Hahella sp. HNIBRBA332: one gene and its partner. The protein of the gene in region 1 binds, or shares a complex with, the protein of each later gene. Links are inferred from orthologs where the notes say so. Each region holds a gene or a part of one and is shown on either strand. Other genes may lie near its edges. The genes, in order: holA and dnaN.

What was found.
Region 2: the proteins of holA (region 1) and dnaN are in contact, whole or in part, in a cryo-EM structure (PDB 8GIZ), measured with the Escherichia coli proteins. The link is inferred for Hahella sp. HNIBRBA332 from one-to-one orthologs.

The regions. Positions count from the first base shown.
Region 1 is NZ_CP132203.1:232,445-241,735, reverse strand. The notes cover bases 3,854-6,640. They hold holA (DNA polymerase III subunit delta), read left to right. Parts: upstream 3,854-4,632; coding sequence 4,633-5,649; downstream 5,650-6,640. Other genes in these bases: O5O45_RS01205 (endonuclease), read left to right, coding at 6,206-6,640; O5O45_RS01210 (hypothetical protein), read left to right, coding at 5,756-6,022; O5O45_RS01220 (LPS-assembly lipoprotein LptE), read left to right, coding at 4,102-4,623; leuS (leucine--tRNA ligase), read left to right, coding at 3,854-4,097. Outside these bases: lnt (apolipoprotein N-acyltransferase), read left to right, coding at 1-692; O5O45_RS01230 (zinc ribbon-containing protein), read right to left, coding at 689-1,261; more of leuS, read left to right, coding at 1,512-3,853; more of O5O45_RS01205, read left to right, coding at 6,641-6,853; O5O45_RS01200 (acyl-CoA dehydrogenase C-terminal domain-containing protein), read right to left, coding at 6,996-8,786; O5O45_RS01195 (acyl-CoA dehydrogenase C-terminal domain-containing protein), read right to left, coding at 8,948-9,291. UniProt on the Escherichia coli protein: Part of the beta sliding clamp loading complex, which hydrolyzes ATP to load the beta clamp onto primed DNA to form the DNA replication pre-initiation complex.
Region 2 is NZ_CP132203.1:5,729,692-5,739,127, reverse strand. Bases 1-2,932 are described here. They hold dnaN (DNA polymerase III subunit beta), read left to right. Parts: upstream 1-880; coding sequence 881-1,984; downstream 1,985-2,932. Other genes in these bases: O5O45_RS25340 (ABC1 kinase family protein), read left to right, coding at 2,125-2,932; dnaA (chromosomal replication initiator protein DnaA), read left to right, coding at 1-778. In the rest of the region: more of O5O45_RS25340, read left to right, coding at 2,933-3,402; O5O45_RS25335 (MarC family protein), read left to right, coding at 3,476-4,078; DNA replication/repair protein RecF, read left to right, coding at 4,094-5,221; gyrB (DNA topoisomerase (ATP-hydrolyzing) subunit B), read left to right, coding at 5,245-7,662; O5O45_RS25320 (P-loop NTPase family protein), read right to left, coding at 7,725-8,252; O5O45_RS25315 (right-handed parallel beta-helix repeat-containing protein), read right to left, coding at 8,450-9,436. UniProt on the Escherichia coli protein: Confers DNA tethering and processivity to DNA polymerases and other proteins. Acts as a clamp, forming a ring around DNA (a reaction catalyzed by the clamp-loading complex) which diffuses in an ATP-independent manner freely and bidirectionally along dsDNA.

The DNA of each region.
Region 1 (9,291 bases):
ACAAGCAAGCCAAGGAAAACAGCGCCGCCTTGATGATGGGCATTCTTAGCGCGGACAGAGGCGAAAACGCCAGGATAAATGTTTACAACAGCTTTATTGCACTCGGCCAGGGCGAAGGCTCATACAACAAGCAAAAACTGGTGCCCTTTGGCGAATACGTCCCCTTGGAGTCATGGCTTCGCGGGCTCATCGACTTCTTCAATTTGCCCATGTCCAGCATGCAAAAAGGTTCACCAACACAGGCCCCGATCCGTTTCCGGGACGCAACCCTGATGCCTTTCATCTGCTATGAGGTCGTGTACCCAGACTTTGTCGCAGAGCTGGCGCAACAACCTGAGCTGTTGGTGACCGTTAGCAATGATAGCTGGTTCGGCGCATCCATCGGACCGCATCAGCATCTCCAGATCGCACAGATGAGAGCACTGGAGAATGACAAGTTCATGCTGCGCTCCACCAACAACGGCATTACCGCCATTATCGATCCACACGGCCGCCTCGCCTCCCGGGCGCCGCAGTTCCAGGCGACCACTTTGAGCGGAACGGTGGAGCTGCGTCACGGGGCCACGCCGTTCTCCCGTCTGGGATCCTGGCCAATCCTGATCATCGCAGCCCTCATACTGGCCGGCGCTTTGATGTGGGGACGGCGCGAGCAGAACGAGGCGCCCGCCGTCGCGATGGAGCAGGCAGGCTAGCCCCTGCCTTCCTCATCCCCCTCTCCCTCAAGCTCCGGCTCGTATGGCCATCGGGAAGTAAGGCGCTGAAAATAAATACCCTGACACCGGTGACAGCTGTCGATATGCGAGGTTTCCACCAAACAAACCATCTTGCCGCACTGGTCGCATTTTAGTACGCCAGGGCAAGCGACCTCTCCTGCAACATAAGTTCCCGGATCATGGTGCAGTTGATAGTCCAGCTTTTCCAAATCCACCAGGGTTTTATCTGCGATAGATAAGAGTGCGCCGCCGATGCGTTGCTCAATCAGGTCAAGGTCAAACCGCAACCACTCACGCAACCCTTTACCAGTTTCTGCAACAAAGTGGTAAAGCTCTTTCATGTCGCGTTTGACGTAGGCTTCCAGGAGGTTCCATTCCTCCTTGGTCAGTTTCGCCAGCCCCTGCTCAAACTCAACAGCCTGATCAATCTCCTGCTTAACGGCCTCCCATGTCTTCACTTCAACATCAGCGAGAGATTTCTCAACGCGCTGCAGAATATTGTTGTACGCCTGCACGACATGTTCAGGCGCTTTATCCTCCTGCTTCATACCTTAACCTCCCGGATATGCGAGATCTTGTTTTCAACCCTACTCCAACCCTATCTGTAGTCAACACTATTAGGTTAGAATAAACGGCTTTCATGGCGGAAAGTCCGCCATTAACCCATTGTGTTTACACGCCCCAGCGCCTTGCCAACGCAGAGTCCATCAGTAAGGATTATGTCACGCTTGCAAGCCGACGTTTTTGATCCGGGGCGATAAACCTTAATTAAAGCGATCAGGCGAAAAAAGACGACCGATGGAAGAACTGTACCACCCGAAAAAAGTTGAGCAGGAAGCGCAAAAGTTCTGGGAAGAAACCGATGCATTCAAAGTGGACGAGGAGCCAGGCAAAGAGAAGTTCTACTGCCTATCCATGTTCCCCTACCCCAGCGGCAAGCTCCACATGGGACATGTCCGTAACTACACCATCGGCGACGTCATCTCCCGCTACCAGCGGATGCAGGGTAAGAACGTTCTCCAGCCCATGGGCTGGGACGCATTCGGTCTGCCGGCGGAAAACGCCGCGTTGAAAAACAACGTCGCGCCGGCCAAGTGGACTTACGAAAACATCGCCTACATGAAAAACCAGTTGAAGCTGTTGGGCTTCGGTTATGACTGGAATCGCGAGTTGGCCACTTGCCGCCCTGAATATTACAAATGGGAGCAATGGTTCTTCACCCGCCTTTACGAAAAAGGGCTGGTCTACAAAAAAATGTCCACGGTCAACTGGGATCCGGTGGACGAAACAGTATTAGCCAATGAGCAGGTTATCGACGGCAGGGGCTGGCGCTCCGGGGCCGTTGTAGAGCGTCGCGAAATCCCGCAATGGTTCATTAAGATCACGGATTACGCCGAACAACTGCTCAATGATCTGGACAAGCTGGAGAATTGGCCCGAACAGGTCAAAACCATGCAGCGCAACTGGATCAACAAGTCTGAAGGGGTTGAGTTCCACTTCAAGCTGAAAGACCACGATGGCGACCTGCTGGTATACACCACACGCCCTGACACCATTATGGGCGTGACTTACGTCGCTATCGCACCACAACACCCGTTAGCGCTGGAAGCCGCCGCCAATAATCCTGAGCTGGCGAAGTTCCTGGACGAGTGCAAAAACACCAAAGTCGCGGAAGCGGACATGGCCACGATGGAAAAGCGCGGCATGGACACTGGCTTTTTCGTTATTCACCCGCTTACAAACGAACCTGCGCCCATTTGGGTCGCTAACTTTGTTTTGATGGACTACGGTTCAGGCGCAGTCATGTCAGTTCCTGGTCACGATGAACGCGACCACGAGTTTGCGCTGAAATATGGCTTGCCCATCAAGCAGGTTATTTCCGTCATCGACGCCGACGAGATGGATATTCAGGAAAAAGCCATTACTGAAAAGGGCATCCTGGTCAACTCCGGTGAGTTTACCGGCATGACCTCTCAGGAAGCTTTCGATGCGGTTGCTGCAAAGTTGACCGCCATGGGAATCGGCGAGAAAAAAATCAACTATCGTCTGCGGGATTGGGGCGTATCCCGTCAGCGTTACTGGGGCGCCCCCATCCCCATGATGACATTGGAAGATGGAACAGAAGTTCCCGTACCTCTGGAAGACCTTCCCGTAAGGCTGCCGGAAGACGTGGAAATGGATGGCGTCAAATCCCCCATTAAAGCCGATCCCAACTGGAGCAAACGCAGTTACAACGGCCAGCCCGCCACCCAGGAAACCGACACCTTCGACACCTTTATGGAGTCTTCCTGGTATTACGCGCGCTTCTGCTGCCCCAACCTGGAGTCCGCCATGTTGGATCCTGCGGCCGCCAACTACTGGCTGCCTGTAGACTACTACGTAGGCGGGATCGAGCACGCCATTCTGCACTTGCTGTACTCACGCTTCTTCCACAAATTGTTGCGTGACGAAGGTTTGGTGGACAGCGACGAACCGTTCAAGAAGTTGCTGTGTCAAGGCATGGTGATCGCGGAAACCTTCTATCGCGAAGACCCGTCCGGTAAGAAAACCTATTTTAACCCTAAGGATGTCCGCGTTGAGATCGACACGCAGAGTAATCAGGCAAAGGCTTTCCTGATCGAAGATGGCCAGCCTGTCATCATTGGACCGAAGGAAAAAATGTCCAAGTCCAAGAACAACGGTGTTGACCCGCAAGAGTTGATTGATAAGTACGGCGCCGACACTGTTCGCTTGTTCACGATGTTCGCAGCGCCGCCGGAGCAATCTCTGGAGTGGTCAGAATCCGGCGTTGAAGGACAGCATCGATTCCTGCGCCGTCTGTGGAAACTGGTCCACACTCACGTTGAGAAGAAAGGGATCGCGCCCCTGAATGTGGCTGAGTTGAACGACACCCAGCGCACACTACGCCGGAAGACTCATGAAACCATCAAGAAGATGACGGATGAGTTTAATCAGCGCATGGCGATTAACACCGGCATCGCTATGGTAATGGAGTTATTGAACGAATTAAGTCGCTTCGAAGACGACTCTCCCCAAGGCTTGGCGGTTGTGCAGGAAGCGCTGGAGACGGCGGTATTAGTACTGGCTCCGATTGTCCCCCACATCAGCCACGGATTGTGGCGCGAGCTGGGACATGAGGACATCGTCATGAACGCTCCCTGGCCGAAACTGGATGAAAAAGCGCTGGAGAAAGACAGCATCGAGCTGGTCGTTCAGGTGAACGGAAAATTGCGCGCACGTATTCAGGCGGCGGCAAGCGCCAGTAAAGATGAGCTTGAGAAACTGGCGTTCGATGATGAAAACGTTCAGCGCTTCATGGAAGACAAGACCGTTGTTAAAGTCATTGTTGTACCAGGGAAACTGGTCAACATCGTGGTGAAGTAAAGCGATGCGAACCGGTATAAGACTACTCCTGGCGGGGGCGGCCAGCCTCCTCATCAGCGGCTGCGGCTTTCACCTGCGCGGCCAGATGGAACTCCCCCCTTCCCTCCAGGCGCTCAACTTGAGCTGCCCGGAGGGCGACGCCAGAGTGCTCTGCGGACAAGTTCGCGATCGCTTGTTGCAAGCCTCCGTCCAAGTCAGCGATGGAGGGACGGACGCTCCCACCCTGGCGATAGGGGGCGTTGAAAACAGCCGCCGCGCCGTGAGTCTGGACAGCAGCGCCAATGCCGCAGAGTATGAGCTTTCCCGCAAAGTCACTTTCAGCCTGAACGACGCACAGGGCGAGCCGTTGATTCAGCCAACGTCGCTACAGCAGTTCCAGTCTTACCAATATGACAAGCTCAGCGTGCTTGGCAAAGAAAAGGAAGAGAACAGCATCCGCGACGATCTGGACAAGCTTCTCGCCACAGAAATACTCAATCGTCTGGCGGTATATAGCGAGCGAGCTTCAACACCGGCGGCGAACTGAGCCTTTCTCATGCGCATTAAACCGGAGCAGCTGCAAAGCAACCTGAACAAACATCCCCCCGCCGTTTTTGTGGTGAGCGGAGATGAACCGCTGTTGCGCCAGGAAGCCTGTGACGAGATTCGCGCCTACAGCCGTAAGCAAGGGTTTAGCGAGCGTATCGTCTTTCACACGCCCAAGAACTTTGACTGGAGCGCTCTTGATGAGCACACCCAGTCTTTCTCCCTCTTCGGCGAAAAAAAGCTGCTGGAAATTCATCTGGATAGCTTGCCAAACGATGGTGGAAAAAAGCGTCTCGCCGCCTTTAGCGAAAACCCACCCGAAGACTGCCTGATGCTGATCATCAGCGATCGCATTGAGTCCTCTACCCTTAATACAAAATGGTTCAAGTCAATTGAAACACACAGCCTTCACGTCCAGGTATGGCCGATCAGCCATGATCAATTACCCAACTGGATAAATCAGCGCCTGCACAAATTAGGATTCACTCCTACATCCGGCGCTGTAAAGGCATTATGCGACCATGTTGAGGGCAATTTACTGGCGGCCCGGCAGGAGATGGAGAAACTGCGTCTATTGTCCGACGACGCCAATCTGGACGAAGAGCAAGTCCTGCGCGGAATATCCAACAGCAACAAGTTCACCGTATTTAATCTGGTGGACGCCTGTCTGGAGCGAAACCCGAAGCAGGCGCTGAAAGTCCTGCAAACGCTGCAAGCGGAGTCCTTCGAACCCACCATAGTGCTTTGGTCATTAGCCCGTGAAGTGCGCCTGATCGCCAAACTCTACAAGCACTCGCAAACCTCCCAGGGCCTGGAGCAGGCGTTACAGAAAGAAAGGGTTTTCAAGAATCGCTGGGTCCTGTACAAACGCTTCATCCCTCGCTTTAACGCCGCCCGACTTCGAAATATTCACCAGGCCTGCCAGACCGCTGATAGATCCATAAAGGGCTTGGATAGCACGCCTGTTTGGTCTACCCTGACTTACGCTGCATTGGAGCTGGCGGGCGCAGGATTATCTGCGTCCTGACCGAATACCCATCACTGAAAAGCCACCACAGGTTGATGCAGATCAACCATTTAACGCCATTGCTGTCTATGATTAATGGAACTTAAATCATCGGGAGAGATGAAGCATGAGCACACTGCAAGACGAGATCAAAAGACTAAAAGACTCACTCAAACAGGAAAGGGACGAGTTACGGCTACAGCTGAATCTAGCCAAGGCGGAAGTCCGGGACGAGTGGGAGGATCTTGAAAAAGAGTGGGATAAGTTTGTCGGCAAACTACAGCAGGCGGGCCAGGAAGCGGGCCAAACCGGCAAGGAAGTCAGTGAAACCGCAAAAAAAATGGGCGAAGAGTTACGTAGTGGCTACAAACGAATAAAAGATCGTCTCAAGTAACCTAGTTCAGGGTTAACGCCCTCCACTCAGTCACCACCGACTTCCTATCATCAGAAGCGGCCCTGTTTACACTGTACTTTGCTGACAATTTGTAATATAGGTGTAAATGGGTCCGCTTAGCCCTGACCATGTCAGCGGCCCTGCGTATCACCGAATAAAAACAATCAGATTACGGATCCGCAAATGAGGAACACAGTCACCGTCCTACTTGGTGTTTTCATGGCGGGCTTGCTTAACGTCACCCATGCCCAAACCAAATTCAATGACCCCAAACAGACACTCAAGGAAGAATTCTGGGGCAAACTGTACGCAGATGGCGGCAAGACTTTCTTTTGTAAAAAAGAATTTACCAAAAAAAGCATCCTGGTCACCGAAAGCTACATCTACTCGACACTTTGGATCAGAGACAACCTGGAGTGCGGCACACCTCGACAATGCAGAGAGAACAACGAGGAATATCGCCGTATGGCCTCTGATCTGCATAACATCTATCCAGAAGACGCACGCTTTGAACTGGAGCGCCGCGCAGCCAAATTCGAAGAGTTAGGCAATGAAGTCAAAGCCAATGAGTGCGGCATTCGTCAGGTATTCGGCATTATTGACCCTCCTGACGATATAAAAGGCGACATCGCCCGAAGCCTTCTTTATATGCACACCACCTACAATCTGCCTTTATACGGCAATCTGGACCAACTGAAACGCTGGTCCCGCGCCGACCCTCCCACTCCCGAGGAGATAGCACGAGATATGCAGATTCGCGAACTGCAAGGCAACAGCAACCCCTTTATCACACATCCCGAGTCCGCCGACCAAGTCATGCTGAACCGCTGACTTTTCTCTACAGCAGAACGCATGTTTGAAATCAGACGACCACAAAAAAGCCCGCATTGCGGGCTTTTTCTTTTAAGGTTGACCCATCCTGAATAGAGTTGACGCCTATTTCAGGACTAGACAGGTTATTCCTCAGAGCGGCTTAGAACTGCTCTACATCCAGCGCCATCATATCGCCGCTACCGGACTTGATGGACTCCGCCAGAGAAACTGTACGCGGCAGGAGTCGACGGAAGTAAAAGCGAGCGGTTTTCAGCTTGGCGTCATAGAAACCAGAGCTATCGCCAGCTTGCTTCTCAATCGCCACTTTCGCCATCATTGCCCAAACGTGAGCAAATGCAACATATCCGAAAAGGTCCAGGTATTCGACACTGGCTGCGCCTACAGCGTTAGGATCGTGCTCAACCGTCTCCAGCACATACTCCGTCACATCTGATAAGCGCTCAAAGACAGCCGCCAGCGGCTCTACGAACTCCTGCAGTTCGCTGTGATCGCGATTGGCTTCAATAAAGTCGGCCACTTCGCCAGCATATAACTCAACGAATTTACCGCCGTTCATGGCCACTTTACGCCCCATAAGGTCAAGCGCCTGAATACCGTTAGTGCCTTCGTATATCTGCGCAATGCGCACATCGCGCACCAACTGCTCCTGCCCCCATTCGCGAATATAGCCATGGCCGCCAAACACCTGCTGACCAAGCACGGTGCTATCCAGGCCGCGATCCGTCAAAAACGCCTTGGCGACCGGCGTCAACAGAGCAACCATCGCTTCAGCGTGCTGCTTCGCAGCGGCGTCGTCAGAGTATTTGGAGATATCCAGATACTTCGCCACATAGGTGGAGAACGCCCGGCTGCCTTCAATCAGAGCGCGCATGGTCATTAACATCCGACGCACATCTGGATGCACAATAATAGGATCAGCGGCTTTGTCCTTGGCGACCACGCCTGTGGCGGAGCGCCCCTGAATACGGTCTTTCGCATACTCAACCGCATTTTGATATGAACGTTCAGCCGCCGCCAAACCTTGCACGCCAACACCAAGGCGCTCGTAGTTCATCATGGTGAACATACAAGCCAAACCTTTATTCGGCTCGCCGACCAACCAACCCTGCGCGCCGTCAAAGTTCATGACGCAGGTAGCCGAAGCCTTGATACCCATCTTGTGCTCGATTGAGCCGCAAGACACCGCATTACGCTCGCCCACGCCACCGTCTTCCGTCACCTTGAACTTAGGCACCAGGAACAGAGAAATGCCTCTTGAACCTGCTGGAGCATCAGGCAATTTCGCCAAAACCAAGTGAATGATGTTTTCACTCAGATCATGCTCGCCGCCAGTAATGAAAATCTTGGTGCCGGAGATGGCGTAAGAGCCGTCGCCATTGGGTTCAGCCTTGGTTCTGATAATGCCAAGGTCCGTGCCGGAGTGCGGCTCGGTCAAACACATAGAGCCGGCCCATACGCCGGAATACAAGTTAGGCAGATAAGTTTGCTTGAGCTCTTCGCTTGCGTGAGCATCAATCGCCAAACAAGCGCCCGCCGTCAGCATAGGATACAGGCCAAAAGAAATATTTGCGGACTGCACCATCTCTTCAACTTGGGCGCCCAGCATCTTCGGCATACCCATACCACCGAAGTCAGGGTTACCGCCCAACCCACACCAACCGCCTTCAATAAACGTGCGGTAAGCCTCCTGGAAGCCTTTTGGCGTGGTAACTACTCCCTCATTCCATTGGCAACCTTCTTCATCTCCGCTCCGATTGAGAGGCGCCAGCAAAGAAGACGCTATTTTAGCGGCCTCCTCCAATATGGCGTCCGCAGTATCCGGGTCAACAGTGTCGCGCGCGCCCGGCAAACTGAGCCAAAGTTTATCGGCTTCAAACACTTCTTTGAGTAGAAACTGCATGTCACGAAGCGGCGCAGAATAATCAGCCATGGTTACTCCCTCGAGCTAAATCGCTTTGTCTGAATGAATGTCTTTCTGTTTGTGCTTATTGTCGCGCTATTATCTGGCTATTACGAATCCGGCTACATACCGGTTCGCACCAGTATGTAAAAAAGCCCGCAACAGCGGGCTTATTTTGTCCCTATACGGAATCAGAACGCAAAGTTTTCCACTTCCATATCCATCATGCAGGCAGCGCCGTTGAGTGCGGACTGTGCGTGAGACAGAGTGCGAGGCAGGATGCGCTTGAAGTAGAAACGCGCAGTTTGCAGTTTCGCCGTGTAGAAACCAGTTTCCGTGGTTCCTTCCGCCAGCTTCTGTTGCGCCACCAGCGCCATGCGCGCCCAGAAATACGCCAGCACGGCATAGCCGGAGTACATCAAGTAGTCAACAGAGGCGCCACCCACTTCATCGCGGTTCTTCATCGCCGCCATACCAATCTTCATGGTGAGATCGCCCCACTCTTTGTTCAGCTTGGCCAACGGCTCAACAAACT
Region 2 (9,436 bases), 5.5 Mb from region 1 along the record:
TATGGTGAAAGCATTACAGCTGAATGCTTTCAACGACTTCAAGCGCCTGTATCGATCTGTTGATGCGCTGCTGATTGATGATATTCAGTTCTTCGCACGTAAAGAACGTTCCCAGGAAGAGTTTTTCCATACCTTTAATGCCTTGTTGGAAGGTGGTCAGCAGATGATTCTGACCTGTGACCGCTATCCAAAAGAGATCGACCATATGGAAGAACGTCTGAAGTCTCGCTTCGGTTGGGGGCTGACGGTGATGGTCGAGCCGCCTGAGTTGGAGACCCGGGTGGCGATTTTGATGAAAAAGGCGGAGCAGGCGAATGTTCACCTGAGCAGTGAATCCGCTTTCTTCATTGCGCAAAAAATCCGCTCTAACGTTCGAGAATTGGAAGGCGCATTGAAGTTGGTGATTGCCAATGCGCACTTCACTGGGCAGGAGATCACGCCGGCGTTTATTCGCGAATGTTTGAAGGATCTGCTGGCGCTGCATGAGAAGCAGGTCAGTATTGATAATATCCAGAGAACGGTGGCTGAATATTACAAAATCCGCGTTGCGGATATTTTGTCAAAACGTCGCACCCGCTCAATTACCCGTCCAAGACAGATGGCTATGGCGCTGGCTAAGGAATTGACCAATCACAGTTTGCCTGAAATCGGCGAAGCGTTTGGGGGGCGGGACCACACTACCGTTTTGCATGCCTGTAAGGTAATGATTGAACTTCAGCAAAGCGATCCCACTCTGCGGGACGATTATCAGAATTTTATGCGCATGTTAACCAGCTAGTTAGGTTGAGGCATGCGCCGCCAGATTGATGGCGACAAAAAAATTTAGTTTAAAATAGCGATATTTTCAGTGATTTAAGAGTTTATAGAAACGGGATATTACATGAAGCTCACTATAACCAGAGAGGCGCTTGTCACGTCATTGCAAATGATTTCTGGGGTGGTTGAAAAACGCCAGACGATGCCTGTGCTCGCCAACGTATTGCTTGACGCCAGAGACGGAAAGCTGGTTATCACCGGCACAAATATGGAAGTGGAGCTGGTCGCGGAAATTAGCGACGTAAACATTGAGCATGAATCCAGAATCACCGTTCCCGCAAAGAAGTTCACAGATATCTGCCGCGCCCTACCCGAAGGCGCAGCGATTGGTATTGAGCTGAAAGACGGGCGTTTGAACGTACGCTATGGCAGCAGTCATTTCATATTGTCTACATTGCCTGCGGAGCACTTCCCCAATGTGGAGGAAGAACCTGAAAGCGTGAAAGTCACGTTGCCGCAAAGAGAGCTTAAGCGATTGATTGATGCAACCTCCTTCGCCATGGCCCAGCAGGATGTTCGTTATTATTTAAATGGCATGTTGATGGAATTGGATGAGCAGGGCCTGCGCGCTGTCGCAACCGATGGCCATCGTCTCGCCCTCGCCAATGTGTCCCTGCAAACCGGCGTTAGTGAAAAGCGACAACCTATCGTGCCTCGTAAGGGGATTTTAGAGCTGGGCCGTCTTCTTAGTGATACAGATGAGTCCTGTACCCTGGTATTCGGCGATAATCATGTGCGGGCCAGCGTAGGGCATTTTACTTTCACCTCTAAGTTAATCGATGGAAAATTCCCTGATTATCAAAGAGTTATCCCAAGATCTGGGGATAAGGTGATGATCGCAGACAGGGTCCTGTTGAAAGGCGTTTTGTCGCGCGCGAGTATTTTGTCACACGAAAGTATTCGGGGCGTTCGCCTGCAGTTCGAAGACGGCCTGTTGAAAGTATTTGCGAATAACCCGGATCAGGAAGAGGCGGAGGATAGCCTGGAAGTGGAATACCCGCATGAAGCTTTGCAAATTGGCTTCAACGTGGGCTACCTGATTGACGTGCTTAACGCACTGGACGATGAGCAGGTCAAAGTGACGCTTTCCAATGCGAATAGCAGCGCGTTGGTGGAAGGCGTTGATACCAGAGATGCTGTGTATGTCGTCATGCCTATGAGGCTATAGTCAGGCAAACTGACAGCGCCGTGAACCTGTTTGAGTTCGAAAGGTCGCGGCGCGTCGCCCACTTGAGTATGACGTTCGGCAAGGATGAATCGCCCCTGAATGCAGACAGAGTTTGAATCTCAGAGAGAGTGGAAAAGCTTATGGGAAAAATTGTTAACGCAGTAAAGGGAGCCGCCAGGATTGGTCAAACGGCGGCAGTCATATCCAAGGTTGGCCTTGGCTGGCTGAAGGGAAATCGCGCACCTGCGCCAAGGCTTTTGCGACAGACTTTTGAAGAGCTGGGCGCTACTTATATTAAGCTGGGCCAATTTATCGCCAGCTCACCAACGTTTTTCCCAGCAGATTATGTTGAAGAGTTTCAACTGTGTTTGGATAAAACCAAGCCGCTGCCCTACTCGCAAATTGAGAAAATCCTGAAGGAAGAATTCAAGCGGCCGCTGCAGTCGATATATTCGCATATCGATACTAAACCGTTGGCTTCCGCATCCATCGCTCAGGTTCACGCCGCCCGTCTGGTGACGGGAGAAGATGTGGTCATTAAGGTGCAGAAGCCCGGCGTTCGCAATGTCCTGCTGACGGATTTGAATTTTTTGTATGTTGCGGCGCGTGTGGTTGAATATTTGGCGCCAAAGCTGTCTTGGACCTCACTATCGGGCATTGTGGAAGAGATTCAGCGAACCATGATGGAGGAATGTGACTTCTATCAGGAGGCAGTCAATCTCAAGGAGTTTAGAGAGTTTCTGGCGAATAGCGGCAATGATCAAGCGGTTGTGCCCACGGTATATGAGCAAGCCAGCACCATGCGGGTTTTAACCATGGAGCGTTTTTATGGCGTGCCTCTGACAGATCTGGAAACGATTCGCAAATATTGCCCGGATCCGGAAAAGACGCTGATCACAGCGATGAATACCTGGTTCGCCAGTTTGACCCAGTGCGACTTCTTTCATGCGGATGTTCACGCTGGCAACCTGATGGTGCTGGAAGATGGCCGCATCGGATTTATCGACTTCGGCATTGTGGGCCGCATTGGCGCCGGAACCTGGCAGGCGGTGTCTGACTTCATCACGGCGATAATGATGGGGAATTTCCACGGCATGGCTGACGCCATGTCGCGAATTGGCATCACGAAGACTCAATTAAGCGTGGATGATCTGGCGGCGGATATCGCAAACGTTTACAAGAAGATGGATGCGATGACGCCAGATATGCCGCCGACATATTACGACCAGCAGACTGGCGATGATGAAGTTAACAATATTCTGATGGATCTGGTGAAAATTGGGGAGCAGCACGGTTTGCACTTTCCCAGAGAGTTTGCATTGTTGCTAAAACAATTTTTATATTTTGACCGTTATGTACATGTACTGGCGCCAGAACTGGATATGTTTATGGACGAAAGGCTCAGCCTGATCCAATAACGGTGGTTCACTTGCGTAGTTAAAGAACCTAGCACATTGTTGTGTTAGGTTTTTTTTGTTTAAGGGGAAGTTGATGGATATCGTATCCGCGTTGACCTTGTTAATCGTGGTCATGGACCCATTGGGAAATATTCCTTTGTTCTTGAGTATTCTTGAGCGTGTAGACGTCAAGAGAAGAAAGAAAGTATTGTTCAGAGAGTTGTTGATCGCTTTGGCGATTCTGTTGGTGTTTTTATACTGTGGACAGTATTTGCTCAAGATATTCAGCCTGAGCAAGGAGTCTGTGGGCATCGCAGGCGCTATTGTGTTGTTTATCATCGCATTGCGCATGATTTTTCCCGCCAAAAGGGAATGGCTTGAAGATCTTCCCGATGGCGAGCCTTTTATCGTGCCTTTGGCAATCCCCTTTGTGGCGGGCCCTTCGGCGTTGGCGACGCTGATTCTGATTTCCACCCGGGAACCGGAAAGAATGATGGATTGGTCGATCGTGGTATTACTAGCCTGGTCTGTCACTGCGGTCACACTGATGAGTTCCACCTTTTTGTATAAGGTACTCCGTAAGCGAGGCATCATCGCCATAGAGCGTCTGATGGGGATGCTGTTGATCGCGGTTTCGGTGGAGATGTTCCTGACTGGTTTACAGCCTCTATTGACTAAATTGACCCACGTATCCTGACGCTGGACTGTTTGTATGGGTCTTAGCCGTATTGCATTCACCAACTTGCGTAATATCTCCAGTCTAAAGTTGGATACCTCTGCGAGATTACTGTTATTTCACGGGAATAACGGAAGTGGAAAAAGTAGTCTTTTGGAAGGCGTTTACCTGCTGGGACGGGGTGCGTCATTTCGCACTAAAGAACTGGATTACGCTGTTTCACATCTGTCCGATGAAATGGTCTGTTTTGGCGAGGCCGTTAATGAAGATGCAGGCAAGTCATTCCGCATTGGTGTTAGCCGCCAGAAGACAGGCAAGCTGACAAGGGTCAGGATCAATGGCGAGAGCGCCAGGACCTTGTCCGAGCTGGCGGCGGCCCTTCCTATATTGATTGTCACTCCCGATACCTTTGGGTTTATTAACGGAGGTCCTGGAGAGCGAAGGCGCTTTGTCGACTGGGGAGTGTTTCACGTGGAACACCAATTCAAAGTGGTTTGGCAGAACTGGCGCAAATTGCTATTGCAAAGGAATAAATTGCTGAAAAGTGGTAATATTAGCCGTTCTGAGTTAAGTGCATGGGACAATCAATACGTAGCGTATTCAGACGAGATAAGCCGCTATAGAGACGCTTATTTCGCTGAGTTGAAAGAAATTCTCATCGAATCTCTGAAAGAGTCCAGTGAACAAACCAGGGATATTGGCGACAAGCTGACGATTACGCTTAGCAACGGCTGGTATCAGAATGATGTCAATCACATGGAGCAATTGGCTTCGTCAGTCGAAAGCGACGTAAAAAAAGGATTTACGACTCTAGGCCCGCACCGGGCGGATATTAAAGTAAAGGTCGGTGGGGTTCACGCGAAGGAAGTGTTATCGAGAGGTCAACAGAAGACTCTGATAACTCACCTGTACTTATCACAATTGGAAATATTACGGCGGCGGACAAATCAAAGGCCCATTGTGCTGATTGATGATGTTGGAGCGGAGCTGGATACCGGAAATCAGGTAACACTGTTAACGAGAATGTTGGAGAAAGGGGCCCAGGTGTTTGTGACGGTCCTGGACAAACAGCAGTCAGAATATTTGTTCGGCCATTTTAATCAAGAATACGACACGCAAATGTTTCACGTGGAACAGGGTGCTGTCACCAAAGTCCACAATTAGCGTGTGACGGTTAGGAGAGATATATGTCCTCATCGGGAAATTATGATTCCTCAAGCATCAAAGTGTTAAAAGGCCTGGATGCGGTAAGAAAGCGTCCAGGTATGTACATTGGCGACACTGACGATGGCACCGGTCTTCACCACATGGTGTTCGAGGTAGTTGATAACTCTATCGACGAAGCCTTGGCCGGATACTGTAAAGAAGTGAAGATCACGATTCATGCCGATGAATCAATCACGGTTAGCGATGACGGCCGTGGCATCCCCGTCGATATCCACGAAGAAATGGGCGTTTCCGCCGCAGAAGTTATCATGACTATGCTGCATGCTGGCGGTAAGTTCGACGACAACAGCTACAAAGTATCCGGCGGTCTGCACGGTGTAGGTGTATCGGTAGTCAACGCGCTTTCAAAAGAACTACGCCTGACTATTCGCCGCGACAACAAAGTTCATGAGCAGGTATATAAGCACGGCGTACCGCAAGCGCCTTTATCTGTAGTTGGCGAAACAGACCGCTCAGGTACGGAAGTCCACTTCTTCCCTTCCGCAGAAACGTTTAACAATATCGAGTTTCACTACGATATTCTGGCCAAGCGCCTGCGCGAACTCGCCTTCTTGAATTCTGGCGTTAAGATCACGTTGCACGATGAGCGTTCTGCGAAAACAGAAACCTTCGAATATGAGGGTGGATTAAGAGCTTTCGTTGAGTATCTCAACCAGACCAAAAACCCAATTAACAAAGTTTTCCACTTTCTGAAAGAAAGAGAAGATGGCATCACTGTAGAAGTGTCACTGCAGTGGAATGACTCCTTCCAGGAAAACATTTTCTGCTTTACCAACAATATTCCTCAGCGTGACGGCGGCACCCACTTGGCTGGTTTTAGAGCCGCCCTTACCCGCTCTCTTAACAGCTACATCGAAAAAGAGAGCATGCTGAAAAAGACTAAGGTGGCTACCTCCGGCGATGATGCTCGCGAAGGTTTGACTGCGATTATTTCCGTTAAGGTTCCAGATCCTAAGTTCTCCTCTCAGACCAAAGATAAGCTGGTTTCCTCTGAAGTTAAGACTGCTGTCGAGCAGGAAATGAATACTCACTTCGCAGACTTCCTGGCGGAAAATCCCCAGGACGCGAAGAACGTAGTCAACAAAATGATCGACGCGGCTCGCGCTAGGGAAGCGGCCAGAAAAGCCCGTGAAATGACCCGTCGTAAAGGCGCACTCGATATCGCCGGATTGCCAGGTAAACTGGCTGACTGCCAAGAGAAAGATCCTGCTCTGTCTGAACTGTACATAGTGGAGGGTGACTCGGCGGGTGGTTCCGCCAAGCAAGGGCGCGACCGTAAAACTCAGGCTATTCTGCCACTGAAAGGTAAGATCCTGAACGTGGAAAAGGCCCGTTTCGACAAGATGCTGTCTTCCGCTGAAGTCGGCACTCTGATTACGGCTCTGGGTTGCGGAATCGGTCGTGAAGAGTTTGATGTGAACAAGCTGCGCTATCACAGCATCATCATCATGACGGATGCGGACGTGGACGGCTCCCACATTCGTACTTTGCTGCTGACCTTCTTCTTCAGACAGATGCGCGAAATTATTGAGAACGGCCACGTTTATATTGCAATGCCTCCTCTGTACAAGGTGAAAAGAGGCAAGCAGGAGCAGTACGTTAAAGATGAGAAAGCGCTTCAGCAGTACCTGACCCAGAGCGCGCTTGAGAACACTCAATTGTTTGTAAATCCAGAAGCTCCCCCCATTATCGGGACTGCGCTGGAGACTCTGGTGACGGATTACCGTACGGCGACAGGCGTCATTGAACGTATGTCCAGAGCCTATCCCAGGGGCGTGCTGAACCAGCTTCTCTATGTACCTCGTTTGACGCAGGAGCAACTCAAAGATAAAGGCGCCGTTGAAGCCTGGGTCGCTTTGCTTAACGAGAAGCTGGGCTATGACAACAGCACTGGCAACAACTACGTCATCAGTGTTGTGGAAGATGCGGAAAGAAGCCTGTTCTTGCCTCAGGTGGAATTGGTTCAGCATGGTGTGGACTATAAATACACCTTCAACCAGGACTTCTTTGGCTCCAGCTCTTACACCAACATTGCCGATATGGCCGAAAAACTGGACGGTCTGGTTGAGGCTGGCGCTTATGTGAAGCGGGGTGAAAAGACGCAGGCTATCGAGACCTTTGACGACTCATTAGTCTGGTTGATGAAGGAAGCCCAACGTGGCTTGAACATCCAGCGCTATAAAGGACTGGGTGAAATGAACCCTGAGCAGTTGTGGGAAACCACCATGGACCCTGCTGTGCGTCGCATGATGAAAGTTACCATCGAAGATGCGATCGCTGCGGATCAGATCTTTAACACTTTGATGGGCGATGATGTAGAACCACGTCGTGATTTCATTCAGACCAACGCTCTGTCTGTTATGAACCTGGACGTGTAAACTACTCCCCCTCTCCGTAATAAAAAGGGCTGCAATCGCAGCCCTTTTTTCACCATCGTTTGTTAGGCGTCCCATGAAAGCAGGCAGCTCTCCATCTCCTTCGGAGAACGAATCCGAATAAAGCGGATGTGAGCATATTGCGGATCTTTCATTATCGACAGGTATCTTTCGCGATTTTTCTTATAGGTAGTCATGGTCCAGAGGACGATGGAGTCCCTGCTGAACAGCTTGCGTAGTGATTCTTTATTGCCTGTGCCCGCCCAAAGTTCCTTTTTTGTGATGATACGGGCCAGTGCTCTTTTAACTGCCTGAAAGAGTGTGCGCGGGAAAGAGTAGTCTATCCAAACGACTATCTGCACTCTCTCCCATTTTAGCTGCGTTCTGCTGTTGTAATTACCGTCTAATATCCAGTCTTCCTGCTGCAGCGCCTGCGCAACCCGGGCGCTGAAGATCTCTTCTGGATGATTTCGCCAGTCGGGCCCCCAATACAGGGCGTCCATTTCTATATAAGGAATGTCGAGCTTTTCTGACAGCCTTTTACTGAAGGTAGACTTCCCACTGCCACTGGTTCCAATTACGTTAATTCTCATCTTCACTCCTTATATTCAGAAAAGCTTAAACAGGGGTGAAGCAACGCGGGGGCGACATTATAAAGTTCTCTGACTAAACGTATAGGTGCTGTGGCGGGGTTTTTTATAATGCCGAAAATATTCACAGTTAACACAGGTCAGGGTAATAAAAAGCGGCACATCAAGCCGCTTTGCATATGGGGGTTAACTGAGTTTAGCTACCAACTGTCGTGAGGGTCTTCGCCATTGGTAAGAGAGGTCATCATCTGACAGCCCCAGGATATTTCTTCCTGTGGAGACAGTTGGAATTGTCCCAGAGTCTCGAAACCCAGCTCCTGTAGTCCGGCGAATGATAAGCGTGGAAATGAACCGGTAACGCTTGAATGGCGGTTTATTTTCCATACATAGGGCGAGGGATTATTGGAAAAATACTGGTTCTGGTCGATCAGTGTTTCCTCTTCCATGATGGACTCCCGCTCTCCGTTCTTCTTGGCGTCCATGTGGATGAACAGATCATGGTAACTTTCTCCGTAATTATAAAAACGATTACCAATGATTTTGTTCTGACGTGTTTCCCATGGGGCTTCGATACGAGGCAACAGCACTCCCCTTTCGTCGACCAGGCGTGTGTCGAAGCGTTTGCCTACCCCTCGATCACTCCAACTTAAAGCTACGCTTCCGCCCTCTTTATCTGGATGCTCTTCAATAATGTTGCCTCTTACTTCCACATTCTGAGAGTTTGATAAGAACAACTGGCCGCCATAAACAGCGCCGTTGCGTCCCACAAGATTGTTCAGCATTTTCGCATCGAAACTGATCTCATGAAAAAGGCCGGCGGAGAGGTTGTCGAAAACTATATTCCACTGATAGATCGTTTGCTCGTTACTGACGTCGCTCCATAGCCCTGGGCCTTTATTATTAAAGACGCAGTTACGGGTGATTCGAAGTCCGTAAGAGTTGAGGAACTTACCGCCACCGCCTTCAAATTCCCAGTTTATGTACGCTTTGTTGTTGTCATATATGACATTGCCGTCGATTAACGAATGCATGGCGTACAAGGCGCCGATACCGAGATCTCCGTTCTCGTAGGATTGGTTGTAGCGCATGATGGTTTCCGCTCCCGCCCTGATGCCAATACTATGTGAACGCCTGACAATATTGTTCTCCACGCGCCAGCCAGCGGCGGGCCACTGACCGCCAATTGC